DNA from 2 places in the Bacillus sp. LQ16 genome. Region 2 is predicted to be linked to the other one. Evidence: a T-box and tRNA genes for the amino acid it is inferred to sense, from the RefSeq annotation. Region 2 holds a T-box; the other holds one or more tRNA genes.
What was found. A T-box is a leader RNA that pairs with one kind of tRNA and senses whether it is charged. The one in region 2 lies ahead of ileS2 (isoleucine--tRNA ligase), so its partner is inferred to be a tRNA-Ile.
Positions count from the first base shown of each region.

Region 1: it encodes a tRNA-Ile, which carries the amino acid that the T-box ahead of ileS2 (isoleucine--tRNA ligase) is inferred to sense. The anticodon was not compared.

Region 1 covers NZ_CM173491.1:4,163,182-4,173,541, forward strand. Annotated here, with positions in the region: gene AC3EMB_RS20965 (peptidoglycan D,D-transpeptidase FtsI family protein) at 1-794, opposite strand, end outside; gene AC3EMB_RS20970 (MFS transporter) at 904-2,181, opposite strand; gene sodA (superoxide dismutase [Mn]) at 2,300-2,911, opposite strand; tRNA gene AC3EMB_RS20980 (tRNA-Ile) at 3,133-3,206, opposite strand; gene yqgB (protein YqgB) at 3,449-4,207, shown strand; gene yqfZ (protein YqfZ) at 4,273-4,638, shown strand; gene ispG (flavodoxin-dependent (E)-4-hydroxy-3-methylbut-2-enyl-diphosphate synthase) at 4,803-5,906, shown strand; gene AC3EMB_RS21000 (Fur family transcriptional regulator) at 5,986-6,399, opposite strand; gene AC3EMB_RS21005 (metal ABC transporter permease) at 6,413-7,246, opposite strand; gene AC3EMB_RS21010 (metal ABC transporter ATP-binding protein) at 7,246-8,016, opposite strand; gene AC3EMB_RS21015 (YitT family protein) at 8,195-9,073, opposite strand; gene AC3EMB_RS21020 (DUF2624 domain-containing protein) at 9,223-9,477, shown strand; gene AC3EMB_RS21025 (deoxyribonuclease IV) at 9,496-10,360, opposite strand, start outside.
Region 2 covers NZ_CM173491.1:3,821,588-3,831,947, forward strand. Annotated here, with positions in the region: gene ileS2 (isoleucine--tRNA ligase) at 1-2,197, opposite strand, end outside; T-box leader at 2,269-2,492, opposite strand; gene divIVA (septum site-determining protein DivIVA) at 2,544-3,050, opposite strand; gene AC3EMB_RS19060 (YlmH family RNA-binding protein) at 3,140-3,907, opposite strand; gene AC3EMB_RS19065 (YggT family protein) at 3,923-4,186, opposite strand; gene AC3EMB_RS19070 (cell division protein SepF) at 4,193-4,663, opposite strand; gene AC3EMB_RS19075 (YggS family pyridoxal phosphate-dependent enzyme) at 4,683-5,357, opposite strand; gene pgeF (peptidoglycan editing factor PgeF) at 5,354-6,172, opposite strand; gene AC3EMB_RS19085 (YlmC/YmxH family sporulation protein) at 6,293-6,574, opposite strand; gene sigG (RNA polymerase sporulation sigma factor SigG) at 6,758-7,537, opposite strand; gene sigE (RNA polymerase sporulation sigma factor SigE) at 7,695-8,414, opposite strand; gene spoIIGA (sigma-E processing peptidase SpoIIGA) at 8,434-9,351, opposite strand; gene ftsZ (cell division protein FtsZ) at 9,612-10,360, opposite strand, start outside.

The DNA.
Region 1 (10,360 bases), 340 kb from region 2:
TTATAATCACGAACAAGATAGTAATCTAGTCTTTCTCTTGGTAAACCTTCGTCAGAAGTTGTTACACCACCAAGTACACTTCGGAACAAATCACCATCATATGCATATTTTCGTTCCCAATCAACACTTGTATCTACTCCCGGCAATTGTGCTAAATTTTCACTAATAATCGCATATTCTTCATCTGTTGCATTTTTCTTAAGAACTTGAGGTGTCATTGCATATCCGCCATCCATCTTACTCTTAATCGCTAGTATTTCTAGATCTTTTGCGGATAATTGATTAATCTCTTCTTCTGTTACACGACTGCGCTGACGCTCGTCTAATTCTTTATCATCAATTTTTTTATCTTTAAACTCTTGACGATCTTTATTCGTAATTTTTTCTTTAGCTTCCTCTTTATGCATAGCAAGCCAATAATCTTTTTTATCGCGATCTGTTAATTTATCTGTCGGTACTTCAATCAAATCTGCTAGCTTTTTCGCTGTTTCTAAGCGATCCTCTGCAGTTGATCCTTTCATTTTTGTAAATGTAATAGTACGAATGGCTGCATTATCTACTACAGATCGCCCATAACGGTCAAATATTTTCCCACGCGGTACAGGATTACTTATCGTTGAGTTTTCTTTCTTCTCCACTTCATTCTTATATTCTTCACCGCGAACAATTTGTACATATCCGAGCCTTACAATAACCGCGGAGAACATTAAAAACACGCAGAAAAACAGCACGTTTAACCGAAAAGGAACGTGGGTCTTTTTCTTATTTTGCTTTTGCTTCTGCTTCTTGCTCATACAAACCCCCTCTACCAACAGCTATGTAATGTGAAAGGGACACCTTCATACAGGTGTCCTCACTGCTGTCTTACATCTTTTTCTATTCTAGCATAAAACAAACGAGAAGTTAACCTTCTGGTTCAGTTTGGTTTTGCGCGTTTCCTTGCGTTACAACACTTGTTTTACTCGCATTTCCCTCATCATATTTGACATTTTTAACTGCAAAATAAATAAGAAAATGTCCAGCACCTAAAATACATAATAAGTAAGGTAAACTTTTTTCAGGTGGAAAGAATAGTACAGCACATAAAAAACTTAAAATGGAACAGATTCTTCCGGCGTTTAACCACAGCTCCCGAACAACGACATATTCCACACGCCATTCTCTCGCATTTTTCGCTCTACCAATTACGTCATATGTCATTGATCCGTACGGAACAAGTAAAATAGGATATGCAATCGCAATACATGCCGCATAAATAAGTAATTTCGTGTATGTAACATTGAAAATAACTAAAAAGACGACAGCATATAAAATAATGCCTCCAAGTAAAATTGCTTTTTTTCGCCACTCCTTCTTTAACATACGAGCAACTAAGTAATAACATACAAAGGATACAGCAGAGTTCACTAAACTATATTTCCCTAATGCGAACTCACTATTAGTTGCTAAATAAACATATACTGAAATGACAAAAATAAACGTTCCTTCTCTCAATCCTTGGAAAAAATGAGCTCGTGTAATCTTTCCCCAGTTTTTATCAATCCGTCGTTCTTTCAATACTTGCACGATTTCATAACGCCCTTCACATTCTCTTTTAGATAAAAAGAAGCTTAAGACGACAGCAATTGCAAATAGAACTAATGAAAGAAAGAATATAACAGTATAACCACTCCATTTCTCCATACGTGAAATTGTGTATCCTGCTGCTATTGGTCCGATCATCCCAGAGAAGGATGTAAGAAGTCCAAGAAACCCATTAAAGAAATCTCTTGTTTCTGGTTCTGTAATTTCAAATGTCAATAAGTTAAAAGCCAACCAGTAAAAACCGTATCCTACTCCTAAAAGAGCCCCCATTAATAAAATATACTGAGAAGCACTTTTCCCCGCTACTAAGACAACAATAAAAAAAATTGCGAGCGTTCCTACTCCTATTCGTAATAAAATCGAGCGATCGATACGTTTCGCTAATTTTCCCCCTACAAGAAATGTGAGAGGCTGTAATATAACGCTGGCCAAATTATACAAGCCAAGATTCACATAATTTTGTGTTTGTTTCCATAAATAAATATTTACAAACGTATTCGATAAAGAAATTGCGAGCGTGTATAAACCTCCTATAAGGAGCAATAACACTAAATCCCGATTCACTTCAACGTCACCAATTATATGTTTCCACTTCATACACAACTCTCCTTTACTTCATGTTCTAGTCTTCCAAAGACAAGCCCAATTATGTAAAAGGAAAGCATAGAAAAAAAGCTAGGGGTTCTCCCCTAGCTTTTTTCTATATTTATTACAATTATTTTGCTTCTTGGTAACGTTTTTCAGCAGCGTTCCAATCTACAACGTTCCAGAATGCACCGATGTAGTCTGGACGACGGTTTTGGTAGTTTAAGTAGTAAGCATGCTCCCAAACATCTAAACCGATAACTGGCGTTTTACCTTCAGTTAAAGGAGAATCTTGGTTTGGAGTGCTTGTTACTTCTAGCTCACCATTGTTTACTACTAACCAAGCCCAACCAGAACCGAAGCGAGTTGCGCCAGCTTTTGCGAATTCTTCTTTGAATGCATCAAAGCTACCGAATTTTGCTTCAATTGCAGTTGCAAGTTCACCTACAGGTTGTCCTCCGCCGTTTGGAGATAGGATTGTCCAGAAGAATGTATGGTTAGCATGTCCGCCACCATTGTTACGTACTGCTGTACGGATTGCTTCTGGTACTTCGTTTAAGTTTGCAACTAATTCTTCTACGCTTTTGTCAGCTAATTCTGCATGACCTTCTAAAGCAGCGTTTAAGTTTGTAATGTACGTGTTGTGATGTTTTGTATGATGGATGTTCATTGTTTCTTTGTCAAAGTGAGGCTCTAAAGCATCATACGCATAAGGTAAATTTGGTAATTCGTGTTTTGCCATTGTTATATTCCTCCCAGTTTATGTATTGCCACTTAAGTGACATACAACTTCATTCTACCCTAATTGCCATAGGGTGCAAACAAATAAATCACATTGTCTTGCTATCATTAAAGTAGCAAAATTCCCACTTCTTTTCAATTAAAATGCTCATATATTCCGTAAAAAAAGCTTCCTTCTACAAGGAAGCTTCCTGCTAACATAATAAACATGCGAAATGGATATGGACCCTGTAGGACTCGAACCTACGACCGGACGGTTATGAGCCGTCTGCTCTAACCAGCTGAGCTAAGGGTCCACAATTATGTATGTAACAACATATCAAATAAAGGAATTCCTATCGGATATGCCCTTTAAGAAATGTAAGATAAATTTACCATATAGAAAAGAAAAGTGTCAATTGTATTTTTCTTATTTAAAAGAAGAAAGTTAATAAAAAGAAATTTAGTTATCTCCACTATATGTAAATATAATATATCTTGAGATTCTCTAGATTCCTACGTTACAATGATTTTATACATACATAAAGGAAGTGAATCTATGTCCATATTTACCCAATTCGTAAAAAGCATATACTCGCCTAAAGATATGGCGCTATTCCGTTTTCAAAAAATCGGTAAAACCATTTTGTATATTATGCTACTTTGCTTAATTACTACTATTCCAAGAACTTTTTTGTACGGTAGTTTTATCCAAGATGGTGTAGGCATGGTAAATCAAGTCATCGATAAAGATTTACCTGATTTTAAAATTGAAAATGGCGAACTAAAAGCCGATATTGATCAGCCTATTGAAAAAGAAGAAGGAAATGCACTTTTCGTATTTGATCCAAATTCAACAGACCTAGAAAAATATCAAAATAAAACAGGTTTATTTGTTTTAAAAGATAAAGTAGTCTCTATGGGAAATGGTCAAACACAAACGTATTCTTATAACGATTTGTTAGGTGCATCTCTTGAGAAAAAAGATCTACAAGAATTTATTTCTTTATTCGATAATATTTATCCAATTTTATTATTTGTTATTGGATTCTTAGTGTACCTATTCCAATTATTCATCACTTTTGTAGGCGTGACTTTACTTGCGTTCATCGGTTCTGCTATGAGCGGTCAACGTAAACTATCCTATAAACAAGTTTGGACACTAACTGCATACAGCTACACAATCCCAACCATTTTCTTCATGATTATGGATTTATTCAAAATCGTCGTACCTGGCGCAACATTCATTTATATCGCTGTTGTTTTAATCGTTCTATACTTAACGATTAAAGAGGTACCCCAACCGAAAGAAAAATAAAAAAATGCCTAAATAGGCATTTTTTTTTTGGACAAGCATATATTCCTAGCAAAGGAGTGAAGAATATGAAGAGGTTAGGTATATTCCTATTCGTGCTTGTTCTCGGTTATATATTTTATTACGATATAAAAATCGGTACTTTACCGATGTTAAGTTCATATAAAAAAACAACTGCTGCCCAAACGATTAAAAAAGAAAACACAGACAGCCAACAAAATAAAGAGAATAAAACAGAAAAAGAAACGGATACATCTTATAAAACAATTGAAGTAAAAACTGGCGAGACAGTTCTTTCTATTACAGAACAAATTAACAAGAAAAAAATTCCTTCCATAGAAAAAGTCATTGACGACTTTAAACAATTAAACAAAAGTACATCTGCTACAAAAATACAAATTGGAAAGTCTTATAAATTCCCGTTATATCAATAAGCCATCACTTAATCCTTGTCAATTACATAAAGGCGCTGATACAATAGTAAAAGTGAAACCGAGCACTTCGGTTTCTATAGCCCTATATCACGTATACTATCATTGATATGAGGGACTAAATAAGAAACTTCTTTTATAAGGAGAGCGATCTATTCGTGAATGAAATGACTCATCGTACAAAAACACGTCCAGTTAAAGTCGGTAATTTAACAATTGGCGGTAATAATGAATTAATTATACAAAGTATGACAACAACAAAAACACATGATGTTGAAGCAACAGTTGCTGAAATCAAGCGTTTAGAAGAAGCTGGCTGTCAAGTCGTCCGCGTTGCCGTTCCAGATGAACGCGCAGCTAATGCTATTGCTGATATAAAAAAACAAATCAACATTCCACTTGTTGCTGATATTCATTTTGATTATCGCCTTGCTTTAAAAGCAATTGAAGGTGGCATTGATAAAGTACGTATCAATCCAGGTAATATTGGTCGTCGCCATAAAGTAGAAGCTGTTGTAAATGCAGCAAAAGAGCGCGGTATTCCAATCCGTATTGGTGTAAACGCTGGTTCATTAGAGCGCCACATTTTAGAAAAGTACGGATACCCAACTGCTGATGGTATGGTTGAGAGCGCGCTACATCATATTAAAATTTTAGAGGACTTAGATTTCCACGATATTATCGTATCTATGAAAGCCTCTGATGTTAACTTAGCAATCGAAGCATACGAGAAAGCTGCTCGCGCTTTTGATTACCCATTACATTTAGGTATTACAGAATCTGGAACATTGTTTGCTGGAACTGTAAAAAGTGCCGCTGGTCTTGGAGCAATCTTAAGTAAAGGCATCGGAAATACACTACGTATTTCATTAAGTGCTGATCCAGTTGAAGAAGTAAAAGTTGCTCGTGAATTATTAAAATCATTCGGTCTTGCTTCTAACGCAGCGACACTTATCTCTTGTCCAACTTGTGGTCGTATTGAAATCGATTTAATTAGCATCGCTAACGAAGTGGAAGAATACATCTCTACACTTCAAGTACCAATTAAAGTTGCAGTACTTGGTTGCGCTGTAAATGGTCCTGGTGAAGCTCGTGAAGCTGATATCGGTATTGCTGGTGCACGTGGAGAGGGATTATTATTCCGTAAAGGGCAAGTCGTTCGTAAAGTACCAGAAGAAACAATGGTAGAAGAACTGAAAAAAGAAATCGACGTAATTGCTGCTGAAATGGCTGCTGAACGAGAAAAAGAAAAAGAGACACAAGAACAATAAAAAGAAGGTTGCCACAATATTTGTGAGCAACCTTCTTTTCTACGTAAAAAAGCTCGTCAGTTATATAACCGACGAGCTTTTACTTTGCACATTTTGGACAACGACCATATATTTCAAACTTATGACCCGTTACTTCATAACCAGTAAAATCTTTATTCATAAAATCCATTGGGCAGGAAGTAATCTCTTTCGTCCCCCCACAATCCAAACAAATAAAATGATGATGATGTTCCATAATAGAACAAGTGAAACGAAAATGTTTTTCACCATTTAATTCCGTTTGTTCTAAAACACCAATCTCAGCAAAAACTGTTAAGTTACGATAAATCGTATCAAAACTAAGCCCTGGATAATCGTCTTTCATATGCTCTAAAACGTCTTTCGCAGTTAAATAACGATTATGTGCTGCAAATAATCTGAGCATCTCTTCTCTTTTTCCAGTATGTTTGTATCCTTTTTCCTTCATTAGGCGTAAAGCTTCTGTTAGATTCATACCTATCCCTACTTTATGCAGTTTTTTTCTTCTTCCATAAAATCGCACCGATTAAAATAAGAACTGCTATCATAACAATTGTACCACCTGGTGCTAGATCAAGTTGATACGAAGCAAACATTCCACCAATTACTGCAATTTCACCAAATAAAATGGAAAAGAAAATTGTTTGTTTAAATCCTTTAGCAATACGAATACTTGCTGCAACTGGTAACGTCATTAATGATGATACGAGAAGAACCCCTACTACACGCATTGATACTGCAATGACAAGAGCAACTAATATAATGAAAATAAAGTGAATCCATTTCGCTCTTAAACCAGTTGATACTGCGTATTCCTCATCAAATGATAGTAGAAACAGCTCTTTATATAATAAAATAATTGTCGCAACAACAACAATTGCTACAATCCCAATAATAATTAAATCCGTACTTGTTACAGCACTGACACTACCAAATAAATAACTAAATAAGTCTGTGTTAAATCCATTTGCAAGTGAAATGAAAATAACTCCAACTCCCATCCCTGCCGAAAGGATAATCGGAATTGCTAATTCTTGATAGTGCTTATATACAGTTCTTAACTTTTCGATTAATAGCGCTCCACCAATTGAAAAAAACATCCCCATATATAAGGGGTTTAAAAATCCACCTGTAAAAATGGTTTTTTCAAGTAATAAACTTGCTGCAATACCTGATAACGTCACGTGACTTAATGCATCCGCAATAAGAGATAAACGACGAATAACAACAAACACACCTATTAGCGGTGCAACAAGTCCAATTAAAATACCTGCGTATAAAGAATTACGTAAAAAGTCATATTGTAAAAAATCTTGTATCATTATATCCTCCCGTGATGCTCATGTTCGTGTTCTAAACGATGAACATGATGTCCATATAAGACGGACATTTCTGCATCTTCTAACTCTCGGAACTTCTCTACATTCCCATGGAAATGTAGATGTTGGTTTAGGCATGCAACATGTGTTACTTTTTCGGTAACAGCTCCCATATCATGAGTAACAAGAATTAATGTGATCCCGAGCCTTTTGTTTAAATCCTCTAATATTTCGTAAAAACTTTCCACATTTTTTACATCGATTCCAACAGTAGGCTCGTCTAAAATAAGCAATTCAGGATCACTAACGAGCGCACGAGCAATAAATACACGCTGTTGCTGTCCACCAGAAAGCTCTCCAATATTACGACCTTGAAACTCACTCATCCCTACATCAGCAATTGCTTTTTCTACCTTTTTCTTATCCTCTTTTGTGAAAAAGCGAAAAAGCCCTTTTTTCGAAACAAGTCCCATTGACACAACTTCAGAAACAGTTGCTGGAAAACCAGAATTGAAACTATTTGCTTTTTGGGATACATAACCAACTTTATTCCATTCCTTAAACTTCTTACTATCAACGCCAAACACACGAATGCTTCCTTCTTTTGGCTTTAAAACGCCTAATAAACACTTAAGTAAAGTTGATTTACCTGAACCATTCGGTCCCACTAAACCTAAAAAAGCTCCCTTCGGAACTTGCAAATTAATATTTTCTAACACATTCCGATCTTCGTATCGGAATGTTAAACCTTCAATCTCTAATATATTATTCATAGCATCTCACCTATTTAATTCAGAATGATTCCGATTTATATCTATTTGAATTATAGTACAGCTTATTATAGTTGTAAACCAATCTGCCTAAAATATATCTATTTTTTCAAGAAACCTTACTATTATAACAAAAAGCAGAGAAAAATTCTCTGCTTTCGAAAAATATTCCTATATACGTTTAGTGAATAGCCGATTTAAACTTACCACCATTTGTCTCTTGCGTGCTCATAATCGTAACAAACGCATTTTCATCAATTTCATGCACAATTGACTTTAACTTCGTCACTTCTAGACGCGTTACAACTGCATAAATAACTTCTTTTTCTTTATCTGTGTAACCACCTTTTGCTACAAGCTTTGTAGTTCCACGGCCGAGTCGATGTAAAATCGCATTTGATACTTCCTCATATTGATCAGATACAATTAAAACTGCTTTCGTTTCATCTAGCCCTTGAATTACTGTATCGATCGTTTTAAATGCAATATAGTACGTCATAACAGAATACATCGCTTGTTCCACACCAAACACAAATGCTGCCCATGCAAAAATAAATAAGTTCACAAACATTACGAATTCACCAACAGAGAACGGTAATTTTTTCGTTAATAAAATCCCCATAATTTCAGTTCCATCTAACGATCCACCATGACGAATTACAAGTCCTACACCAAGACCTAAAATAAGACCACCAAACACAGTCGCTAAAATAGGCTCTGTTGTAAACGGTGGCACCGCATGTAACGTTGACTCAATGAATGCTAACGCTACAATACCAAATGCCGAAGATAACATAAATGTTTTTCCAATTTGCTTATAACCCGAATACATAAATGGGATATTGAGAACAACGACTAAAGTAGAAAAACTTAACCACCAAATATTAGGAGTAAGATAATCTAATATAAGAGAAATACCAATAATTCCACCATCAATAATTTTATTTGGCATTAAAAATAGTTCAATCGCTACCGCTGCGCATGCTGCCCCAAAAATAATCATAACTAAACGATAAATGAGATGAATAACACTTTCTTTTCGATGTTGCTTTTGCTCCATAGGTCCTCCCTTTACTCTTTTTCTGTAGTTTTGTCCTTATATTATAACATACGCTTCTTTTCCTCATGAAAAAAGAAACTCTATACGAATATGTACAAGCTATATGCTCATATATTTCGATAGAAGAACGCGTGAAGGAGGATAACAAGATGAACCTCATTAAACAAATTGTTAATAAAAAATTAAATCATATTTCTACAAAAGAGTTATTAAAATATAGCAAAGAATATGAAGTTTCTATTACGACTGCACAAGCTGACCAAATCGTTTTACTTATGAAAGGTAAAAATATTAATATTTACGATAACAACGAGCGACTAGAGCTCTTAAAACAGATCGCAAAAGTAACTTCCCCTGCCACTGCCCAACAAGTAAATACATTATTTCAGCAATTACTAAAATAAGGAGGGGAAATCCCCTCCTTATTGCGCTTTAATTTTTTCAAGAAGCCCTTCATCAAAAGTACCGTTTTTCAGCATTTCGATTTCCAATTTGTATGGTGGCTTCTTATCTTTTTTATCTTCCCCTACATACGGTGTTTCAAGAATTTTTGGTACATGCATTAACTGTGGATGATGTACAATGTGATGCAACGCTTTATACCCAATGTGACCAAATCCGATATTTTCATGACGGTCTTTTCCTGCTCCGCGTACATTTTTACTATCATTAATATGAAGTACTTGTAAACGATCTATACCAACGATCTTATCAAATTCGTTTAATACACCGTCAAAGTCATTTACAATATCATATCCTGCATCGTGCGTATGACACGTATCAAAGCATACAGATAGCTTTTCATTATATTTTACACCATCAATAATTTTTGCAATTTCTTCAAAGCTACGACCGCATTCTGTTCCTTTTCCTGCCATCGTCTCTAACGCAATGTTAACCGTCTGTTCTGGCGTTAGTACTTCATTAAGCCCTTTAATAATTTGTTGAATACCAGCATCTGCTCCAGCCCCAACGTGCGCCCCTGGGTGAAGAACAATTTGTTTCGCTACACCTAATGCCGATGTTCTTTCAATTTCCATACGAAGGAATTCTACACCTAATTGGAATGTTTCTGGCTTCGTCGTATTCCCAACATTAATAATATACGGCGCATGGACGATAATTTCCTCAATACCATTCAGCTCCATATGTTTTCTTCCTGCTTCTATGTTCAATTCTTCAATTGGTTTTCTTCGTGTATTTTGCGGTGCACCTGTATAAATCATAAACGTTGTTGCACCGTATGAAACAGCCTCTTCACTTGCTGCTAATAACATGTTCTTACCA
Region 2 (10,360 bases):
GATTTGCACCTTCAATGTATAAAATGTCTTTTGCAAAGTCTAAGTAGAATGAACTTAAATCAATTGTACAGAAGTTATGAATTGCATGATACACAGCAGCGAAGTCGTATGTCTCATATGCTTCTTTAACTTTTGTAATTAAGTCATTTAATTTCACTAACATGTAACGATCTACTTCACGAAGTTCAGCTACAGCTACTGCATTTTCACTTGGCTTAAAGTCGTCTAAGTTTCCTAATAAGAAACGGAATGTGTTACGGATTTTACGATACACTTCTGCTACTTGTTTTAAAATATCATCTGAAATACGTACGTCAGATTGATAGTCAACAGAAGATACCCATAAGCGTAAAATGTCTCCGCCTAATTGATCCATAATTTTCTTCGGTACGACGATGTTTCCAATCGACTTACTCATTTTACGTCCTTCACCATCTAGTACGAAACCGTGACTTAATACGCCTTTATATGGAGCTTTACCTGTTACAGCAACTGCTGTTGATAATGAAGAGTTAAACCAACCACGATACTGGTCAGATCCTTCTAAATATAAATCAGCTGGACGCTGTAAATCTTCGCGCTCTTCTAATACCGCTTGGTGAGAAGAACCTGAATCGAACCATACATCCATGATGTCTGTTTCTTTACGGAATTCGCCATTTGGGCTACCCGGATGTGTAAATCCTTCTGGTAATAGATCTTTCGCTTCACGCTCGAACCATACGTTAGAACCGTGTTCACGGAATAAATCTGCTACATGGTTAATTGTTTCATCCGTAATAATTGGATCACCATTCTCAGCATAGAATACCGGAATTGGCACACCCCATGCACGCTGACGAGAAATACACCAGTCACCACGGTCACGAACCATATTATGAAGACGAGTTTCTCCCCATGCTGGTACCCATTTCGTTTCCGCTACAGCTTCTATTAATTCTTTACGGAATGCTTCAATAGATGCAAACCACTGTGCTGTCGCACGGAAAATAATTGGTTTTTTCGTTCTCCAATCATGTGGGTATGAATGTGTAATGAATGTTAGTTTCAGTAACGCGCCTACTTCTTCTAATTTTTCTGTAATTGGCTTGTTAGCTTTATCATAGAATAAGCCTTCAAATCCAGGTGCTTCATTTGTTAATACACCTTTATCATCGACTGGGCAAAGTACTTCTAATCCATACTTTTTACCAACAACGAAGTCATCTTCCCCGTGTCCTGGTGCTGTATGAACACAACCTGTACCTGCATCTGTTGTTACGTGATCTCCTAGCATAACTAATGAATCACGATCGTAGAATGGATGTTTTGCAACTGTGTACTCAAGTTCGCTACCTTTTACTGTTTTCACAACTTCAGCATTTTCCCACTCTAACGTTTTTGCAACTGTCTCAAACAGCTCAGAAGCAATGATATATTTCTCATCATTTACTTTTACAATACTATATTCAAGCTCTGGGTGAACAGAAATACCTAAGTTTGCAGGTAATGTCCAAGGTGTTGTTGTCCAAATGATGTACTTTTCATCACCTTCTAATACATTCTTTCCATCTTTTACAGGGAATGCTACGTAAATAGATGCTGATTTTTTATCTTGATATTCAATTTCAGCTTCTGCTAAAGCAGATTCACTCGTTGGAGACCAGTAAACTGGTTTTTGACCTTTATAGATATAACCTTTTTTCGCCATGTCACCAAACACTTTAATTTGTTGTGCTTCATAAGCTGGCTCTAAAGTAATATATGGATTATCCCAATCTGCACGTACACCTAAACGCTTAAATTGTTCACGTTGACGTTCTACTTGTTCATATGCATACTCTGCACATAACTTACGGAACTCAGCAACTGTCATTTCTTTACGTTTTACGCCTTTATTTGTTAAAGCTTGTTCAATTGGTAAACCGTGCGTATCCCATCCTGGAACATATGGCGCACTAAAACCAGTCATTGATTTATAACGAACAATAAAGTCTTTTAATACTTTATTTAATGCATGTCCCATATGAATGTCACCATTCGCATATGGAGGTCCATCATGCAATACAAATAAAGGACGACCTTTTGTATGTTCTTGTACTTTTTCGTAAATATTCATTTCAGCCCATTTTTCTTGCATTGCAGGCTCACGTTTTGGTAAGTTCCCACGCATTGGGAACTCTGTTTTTGGCATCAGTAATGTATTTTTGTACTCCATGCTCAATTCCTCCTTACATGTATAAAAGAAATACTTAAAAAACGGAATAAAAAAGAGACTTTCTCATCCCAAAAAGGGACGAGAAAGTCTCCCGCGGTACCACCCTAGTAGATTCTATACATATGTATAAAACCCTCTTTATATTCTTAACGCGAATACACGCCTACGCTTACTCTATTTGTTCAGCGCGGAACTCCAGGGTGATATTCCCACTATCTCCTTATCCTGAGCTTACACCATCCTCAGTTCGCTATATAAGGTTTGAAAAGGTACTTATCCCTATCTTCGTTTTTCTTAATAAATATGTTGTTTAAAATTATATGTAATAATGAGAAAAACGTCAAGCTTACACTGTTTCTTCTTTTTTCAACAGTTCATCTACTTCGTCTTCTAACTCAATTAGTTTATCCCAATCATCGTTGTTTAACATTTCAAGCTGTGTTTCTAATAACATACGGAAACGAGTTCGGAATACTTTCGCTTGTTTCTTTAGCTCTTCAATATCAAAAGCAACTTTTCTTGATTTTACTAATGCTTCGTTAATAATACGATCAGCATTCTTTTCAGCTTCACGCACAATTAATTTCGCTTCTTTTTGCGCATTACGTTTTACTTCTTCCGCTGCTTCTTGCGCAACAACGATAGATTTGTTTAACGTATCTTCAATATTAGAGAAATGATCTAACTTCCCTTCTAACTGCGCAACTTTTTCTTCTAAAGCTTTTTTCTCACGAATGACCAATTCATAATCTTTGATAATTTGATCAAGAAACTCATTTACTTGATCTTCATCATAGCCACGGAATCCGCGACCAAATTCTTTGTTATGAATATCTAATGGTGTTAACGGCACAACGCCACCTCCAAGTAGTTATCTAAATTTCCTCTTTCAATTATATCTTTTCTTCGACAAAATAGGAGGATTTCCTTCTAAAAAACCAATCATTTTAGTATACCATACAAAATTCTCCATTTGTCGCGTTTTGTTCTACCTTCTACAGAAAATAATTTACTTCGGCCATATCCTCTAACAGAAAAAACGTCTCCTGGATAACATTCATAAGAAGTTTGCTCCACTGTTTTCCAATTGACTTTTACTAAACCATTTTTTATGAAAGGTTGTACTTTCTGTCTAGATAAATGTAACATTTCAGCTAACATAACATCTAAACGAAGTGAAGAAACCGTTCCAGATTTCTCCCCCCACGTTTCATGTATTTGTAGAATTTGTTCTCCTTGTACTGCTGATAAGGAGACTTTTACTTTTCCTATTGCTTGTAAGTTCATCTCAATGTACGATACGATTTCTTTCGCAACTACAATTTGGGCACGATTTTCTTGCAGCAAAATATCACCACATTTTTCTCTCGTTAAACCAAGAGACATAAATGTACCTAATATTTGCCTATGTTCTAGCGTATAAAACTTGGAAGGATAGTCAATTTCTAATACTTCTACTTGAAATTCTTCTTCATTTAATTCTAGATAGTCTGGATAAATGAGTGCTCTTTTACGCTCTGCATTAGGCGTTGCACCACCAAATTGTACAGCGACATCTCCTTGTCCAATTACCATAGAAACAATTTGTTGCTGTCTTGGATCAAGGAAATCTGTTAATTTCACTTGATGGTACTCCGCTGTTCGCTTCCACTCCAGCACTTTATCTACAAAGACCTCTTCATCAGGCCTAAAATGTTCGTAAATGCTCATGTATTTAACCTCTTACTATAAGAAATAGCTGAACAAACTGAACAAACCACTTTTAGCAAGTTTTAACGCAAAAATCGCAACGAGTGGAGAAATATCAATCATACCAAGCGGCGGAATAAATCTGCGGAATGGTTCTAAATACGGTTCACAAATTCGCGCCAAGAACTCTCCAAAAGATGATTCCTTTGCACCAGGAAACCATGATAGGAGAATGTAAATAATCAGTGCCCACGAGTAAATCTCGATAGCAGAACTTAACACCATTAAAACTGTTGTCATGGCGTATTACCACCTCTTTATATTTGTTTCTTCTTCTTCACCGAATAACTCTGAAATTGCACCAACAATATCAACATTTTCAGGTGTACACATAAATGTTTTCGGTCCTATTTTTTGAATGTCCCCGCCTATAGCGTATACAGTACCACTTAAAAAGTCAACGATACGTACCGCTTGATCAGTAGACATTCTCTGCAAATTAATTACAACAGCTCGTCTACCTTTTAAGTGGTCCGCAATCCCTTGTGCTTCCGAATATGTGCGCGGTTCTAATAAAACAACTTTTGAAGATTGTTTTGCTGTTTCAATACTCACAACATTTTGCTTCGGTTGCGCTTTTGGAAACGTAACATCTTGTTGTTCTGGTGGATCTTGCTGCTTTTTCATGTCTGTTTGCTCCTTTTCATAACCATATTGAGCTGCTTCTTTTTCTTCCGGTGTATCAAAAAAGAAGTATTTTACTTTTGACCAACTCATAATAAGATTCTCCTTCCTTTTACGCTTTTCCTACTAAAATCGTTCCCAAACGAATATATGTAGCCCCTTCTTCAATTGCAATCGTGTAATCGTTGGACATTCCCATTGATAATTCTTTACATGGCGCATGTAATAACTCTAGCTCCTGCACCTTTGTTTGCAACATACGTAATTCCTTAAAACAGCGTCTGATTTCTTCCTCTTCTTCTGTAAATGGAGCCATCGTCATTAGTCCAACCACTTCAATTTTATCGAATTCTTGCAAACTTTGAATAAAAGAAACAACCTCTTCTATTGCTAATCCTTGCTTCGATTCTTCAGATGAGGTTTTCACTTGAATAAAGCATTTCACTTTCTTATCAGCACGTTTCTGAATTTCTTTCGCCAGGGAAAGACGATCTAACGAATGTAAATAATCAATTTCATTAATGATTTCTTTTACTTTTCTCGTTTGTAATGAGCCAATAAAGTGCCAATTAACTTTTGAACCGAAATGCTCATATTTCTGTAAGAAACCTTCATTTCTATTTTCACCTAAATCGATAATTCCAGTTTCAATTACTTCGTTTGTTTTTTCAATCCCTACAGTTTTTGTCACTGCAACAAGTTTAATATCTTGCAACGAACGTCCAGCTCGAACGCAAGATTCTTTAATAGCTTCGTTTACAATTACTAAATTTTCTTGTACTGTCACTTGCTTCCTTCCTCCTTAAAACCTATGAAACTCAACATTCTTCCTGTCTTACCTTGATCACGACGATGAGAGAAAAATAGTTGTTCTTCACAGCTTGTACAAAGAGATGACATTACAATATGCTCTTCTTTTATGCCTGCTTGTACACATAATATACGATTAATTTCTTTTAAATTAATTGCGTACTGCCCGTCAGAAATTTTTTGATGAGGAACAGCACCGTTAATTACTTTCTGTGCTGCTGTTAATACACGATCATCCACAACATAACAACAAGATCCAATCGACGGTCCAATTGCAACATGAATTTCATCACTTGAAATACCTTCTGCATTCCACTTTTGAATCATTTCCTTTGCAATCTCTTGTACAGTGCCTTTCCATCCAGCATGCGCAAGTCCTATCATACCATGTGATGGTGCATAAAAATAGAGCGGAACACAATCCGCGTAACAAGACGTTAACAGAACATCTTCATTACTCGTATAAATGCCATCTGTTTTTGAAATGCCGTCCTCATATGAATAAACGCCACTTCCTTTTTCCTGTTGCCCTACTTTTTCAACATGATGATCATGAACTTGTTCAGAGCAAATCCAGTTTTCTAATGGTTTTTGTAACTTATTTGCTAAAATGCGTCTGTTTTCATGAACGTTCTCCACGATATCATTCACATGTAATCCTAAATTCATCGCATGAAAGGAGCCCGTACTTATCCCACCATCTTTTGTCGTAAATCCAGCAGTAATGTTTCCAAGTTCTTTCCACGCTTGTAAATACAGTATACCGTCCACATATTTAAATGGTTCTCTCATAATAAAGCGGCTCCTTTTAATTAAAATAACAGAAAAAAGCATGGTACTTCCTGTCTATTTTACCATACTTTTATTTTTTCATAATCCTAACAGAAAAAAAAGAGGAATTTGTAATATTCTTTATGAAATTGTCGGTGTTTGTATTGATTCTGTTACAGTATTAACAGGATCTACTCTTACAAGTATGACATCCTCCCCAATTTTCACAATTTCCTTCCAAGGAATTACAATCTCAACATCTTTTCCAAAAATACCTAGCATACGTGTCTGTTTGGAAATAATAACAGAACAAACTTGCCCTGTGTTCATATCAATTTCAATATCTCCAATATTCCCAATCCTTTTTCCATCTGAAATATTTATAACATCCTTCATCTGTAACTCTGAAATTCGTATCACCATTTTTACCCTCTCCCTTATATGACGAATTGGAAGCTGTTTCTCATATTTACAGGAAGCCACCTATACGAAACACCATGCTAGTTTCATTATATGAACACTAATCCCCTACTATGAACACTAATCCCCTACTATGAGCACAAACCATATTACATATAAAAAGGTCTCACCATAATTGGTGAGACCTTATCCTTGAATCGTTTTATTCATTTGTTTAATGGCTGACTTCTCTAAACGTGATACTTGAGCTTGGGAAATCCCAATTTCTTCTGCAACTTCCATCTGTGTCTTTCCTTGGAAGAAACGTTTTCTAATAATCATTTTCTCTCGATCATTTAAACGCTTCATTCCTTCTTTCAATGCTAGTTCTTCAACCCACTGCTCGTCCTTTTGTTTTTCATCACTTAACTGATCCATAACAAAGATAGGATCTCCTCCATCATTATAAATCGGTTCAAATAATGAAACTGGATCTTGAATTGCATCTAAAGCAAATACTATCTCTTCATGAGTTACTTCTAGCACTTTTGCAATATCCATTGCTGTTGGTTCTTTTGAATTTTCTGCAATTAACTTCTCTCTTACTTGCAAAGCTTTATACGCAATATCTCGCAATGAGCGCGATACGCGAATCGGATTATTATCACGCAAATATCTGCGTATTTCCCCAATAATCATCGGCACAGCATACGTTGAAAATTTTACATTTTGGCCTAAATCAAAATTATCAATTGATTTCATAAGTCCGATGCAACCAACTTGGAATAAATCGTCAACATATTCTCCTCTGTTATTAAATCTTTGGATGACGCTCAGTACAAGACGTAAGTTTCCATTCACTAATTTTTCTCTTGCGCTTATCTCTCCACTTTGCATTTCACGAAATAATTTACGCATCTCTTCATTTTTTAATACTGGAAGTTTAGCTGTATCAACACCGCAAATTTCTACTTTGTTTCTCGTCAAAGTGTTCCCTCCTATCGGGAGTTGCTGTACAGTGTAAAGTATTTCCTTTGAAGGGGATTTTATGCATATGGTTTTTTCACGATTTTTCATTTAAATTATATTTCCTAATACAACTAAATAGAATAAGACCAGCCTACATAACGGCTGGTCTTATTCTTCACACCATTTTATTAAATTCTTTTCGTAATCTTTTTATAATTCTTTTTTCTAAACGCGAAATGTATGACTGTGAAATCCCAAGCATATCCGCCACATCTTTTTGCGTCTTTTCCTCTCCTCCAGCAAGCCCAAACCGAAGTTCCATAATTTGTTTTTCACGATCACTTAATTGGTGTAATGCTTTCATTAAAAGGTGACGATCTACAGTAGCTTCTAAATCTTTTGTAATAATATCATCATCTGTACCTAACACGTCAGACAACAATAGTTCATTCCCATCCCAATCAATGTTTAGCGGTTCATCAAAAGAAACTTCCGAACGATTTTTGTTATTCCGACGTAAATGCATTAAAATTTCATTTTCTATACAACGCGATGCATATGTTGCTAATTTTATTTTCTTTTCTGGATTAAATGTATTTACCGCTTTAATAAGGCCGATTGTTCCTATACTAATTAAATCTTCAATATTTATCCCTGTATTTTCAAACTTTCTTGCTATATATACAACGAGCCTTAAGTTGCGTTCAATAAGTAATGACCTTGCTGCCTGATCTCCTTTTGGCAATTTATTCAAAAGAACTTCCTCTTCTTCTTTCGTTAACGGTGGTGGCAACGCTTCACTTCCACCAATATAATAAATTTCATCGGTCTTAATTCCTAATTTCAGCAATACTTTATACCAAAGGTATACTAAATAAAATTTTAATTTCATCATATTATCCCGCCTCTCATTATTAAGCGATCACCATTTTTTGTGAAATCAACATTTTTGGATGCACAATACATTGATACTCCCCATTAGTAGACAGTTGTTGTGTATTTAATCCAATTAATACTTTGTTTACAACAATAGAACTACCTTCATGATCAACTTGCACACTGTCAGGCTTAATTGCCCACAAAAATTGACTTTCTACTCCTACTGCACGGAAAGGAATTAAACGTAATTTTGTCGCCCAACCAGAATCATTTTCTGGTATTTGAGGAATTTCTGTTTTGGAATAAATTTGTTCTGTTAACCAAGATGGTAAGCAATGTTCTAATGATGAAACATGCATAATCATAACGGGTGTTTTTGTTAATGGGTCGTAAAGTTGGTTCCCACTGTCAATAAGACCTGCCAGTTCTAGTTCTTCTTCCGCTAATTGAATTTTTACTTTCACAATTTGGTCATAGTGTATTTTCGTGACCTCTACGCTTTCAATACGCTTTTTAGAAAAATAATAAATTACCGGAAAACCAAAAATAACAAATAACCAACTAATTGGATCGCCGTAAGAAATTGACTGAGATTGAACCAATCCATTTACCATTTCATTCGTTTGCAAAAAGAAATGAGTTCCAATTAATCCTCCGCCAACCATAAAGGTTACAAAGTAAAAAGTAAAAACAGTTTGTGCATAATTTCTAAATGTTGTAAACCCAAATGCTGTATACACAATAAGTAACGAGTACAGTAGTTTCATAATTGGATGTGTCATCATAGAAGCAAAAGGAGTAAAGGCAAAAATAACAATAGTTGAACCTATAAATGCCCCTAACACAAGCCTCCATCTTTTGATCTTCTTTTTTAACACGGTAGCTGTTAATAAAAGCAAAAGAAAATCAATGCAGGCGTTTAACAACCAAACAACGTCGGCGTAAACAACCAAACAATTCACCTCTTTTTTCAAGTTGAGACTAGTATAATGCATATCCAATAGGAAAGTGTGTCAATTTGCGGAGGTGTTTTTTTGTTATTTTGTGATTTCTAGACATAATCTGTCGGTAAAAAATAAAAGTACAAATTCATAGAATGATATACTCTTATTTTCACCAACAAAATATATTGAAATATACGAAATAAAAAAAGACCTGCTTAGCAGGTCTTTTCCATTTAAAAAACAAAAAAGGAGCATGAAAGCTCCTTTTTTTATCGTCTACGACGGTTACGTAAAAATGCTGGAATATCGATATCATCTGAATCTGAATGACGCTCATGTACAACTGGCTCTTCACGCTTCATTTCACGCTTTACTTCACGTTGTTTTGAAGGTTGAGCTACTGGTTGTTGCTGTTGTTGCGTGTGGTTCGCATTCGGACGAATAATTGGTTTTGGTGGCTGAGTTGCAATGCTATCATCAAAACCAGTTGCAATTACAGTTACAACGATATCATCTTTTAATCCTTCGTTAATAACAGAACCGAAGATCATATTTACTTCTGGATCTGAAGCTGAAGCTACGATATCTGCCGCTTCTTGTACTTCATATAAGCTTAAGTTAGCGCCACCCGTAATGTTCATGATAACACCTTGAGCTCCATCAATAGATGTTTCTAGTAATGGACTAGAAATCGCTTTTTTCGCAGCTTCTGCAGCACGATTTTCCCCGTTACCAGAACCAATACCCATTAAAGCAGAACCTCTATTAGACATAATTGTCTTTACGTCTGCAAAGTCTAAGTTAATTAAACCTGGCGTTGCAATTAAATCCGAAATACCTTGAACACCTTGACGTAATACGTTATCAGCTTCACGGAATGCTTCTAACATTGGCGTATTTTTATCAACAATCTCTAATAAGCGATCGTTTGGAATTACAATAAGAGTATCTACATTTTCTTTAAATGCTGCAATACCAGATGCTGCTTGCGTCGCACGCTTACGTCCTTCAAAAGTAA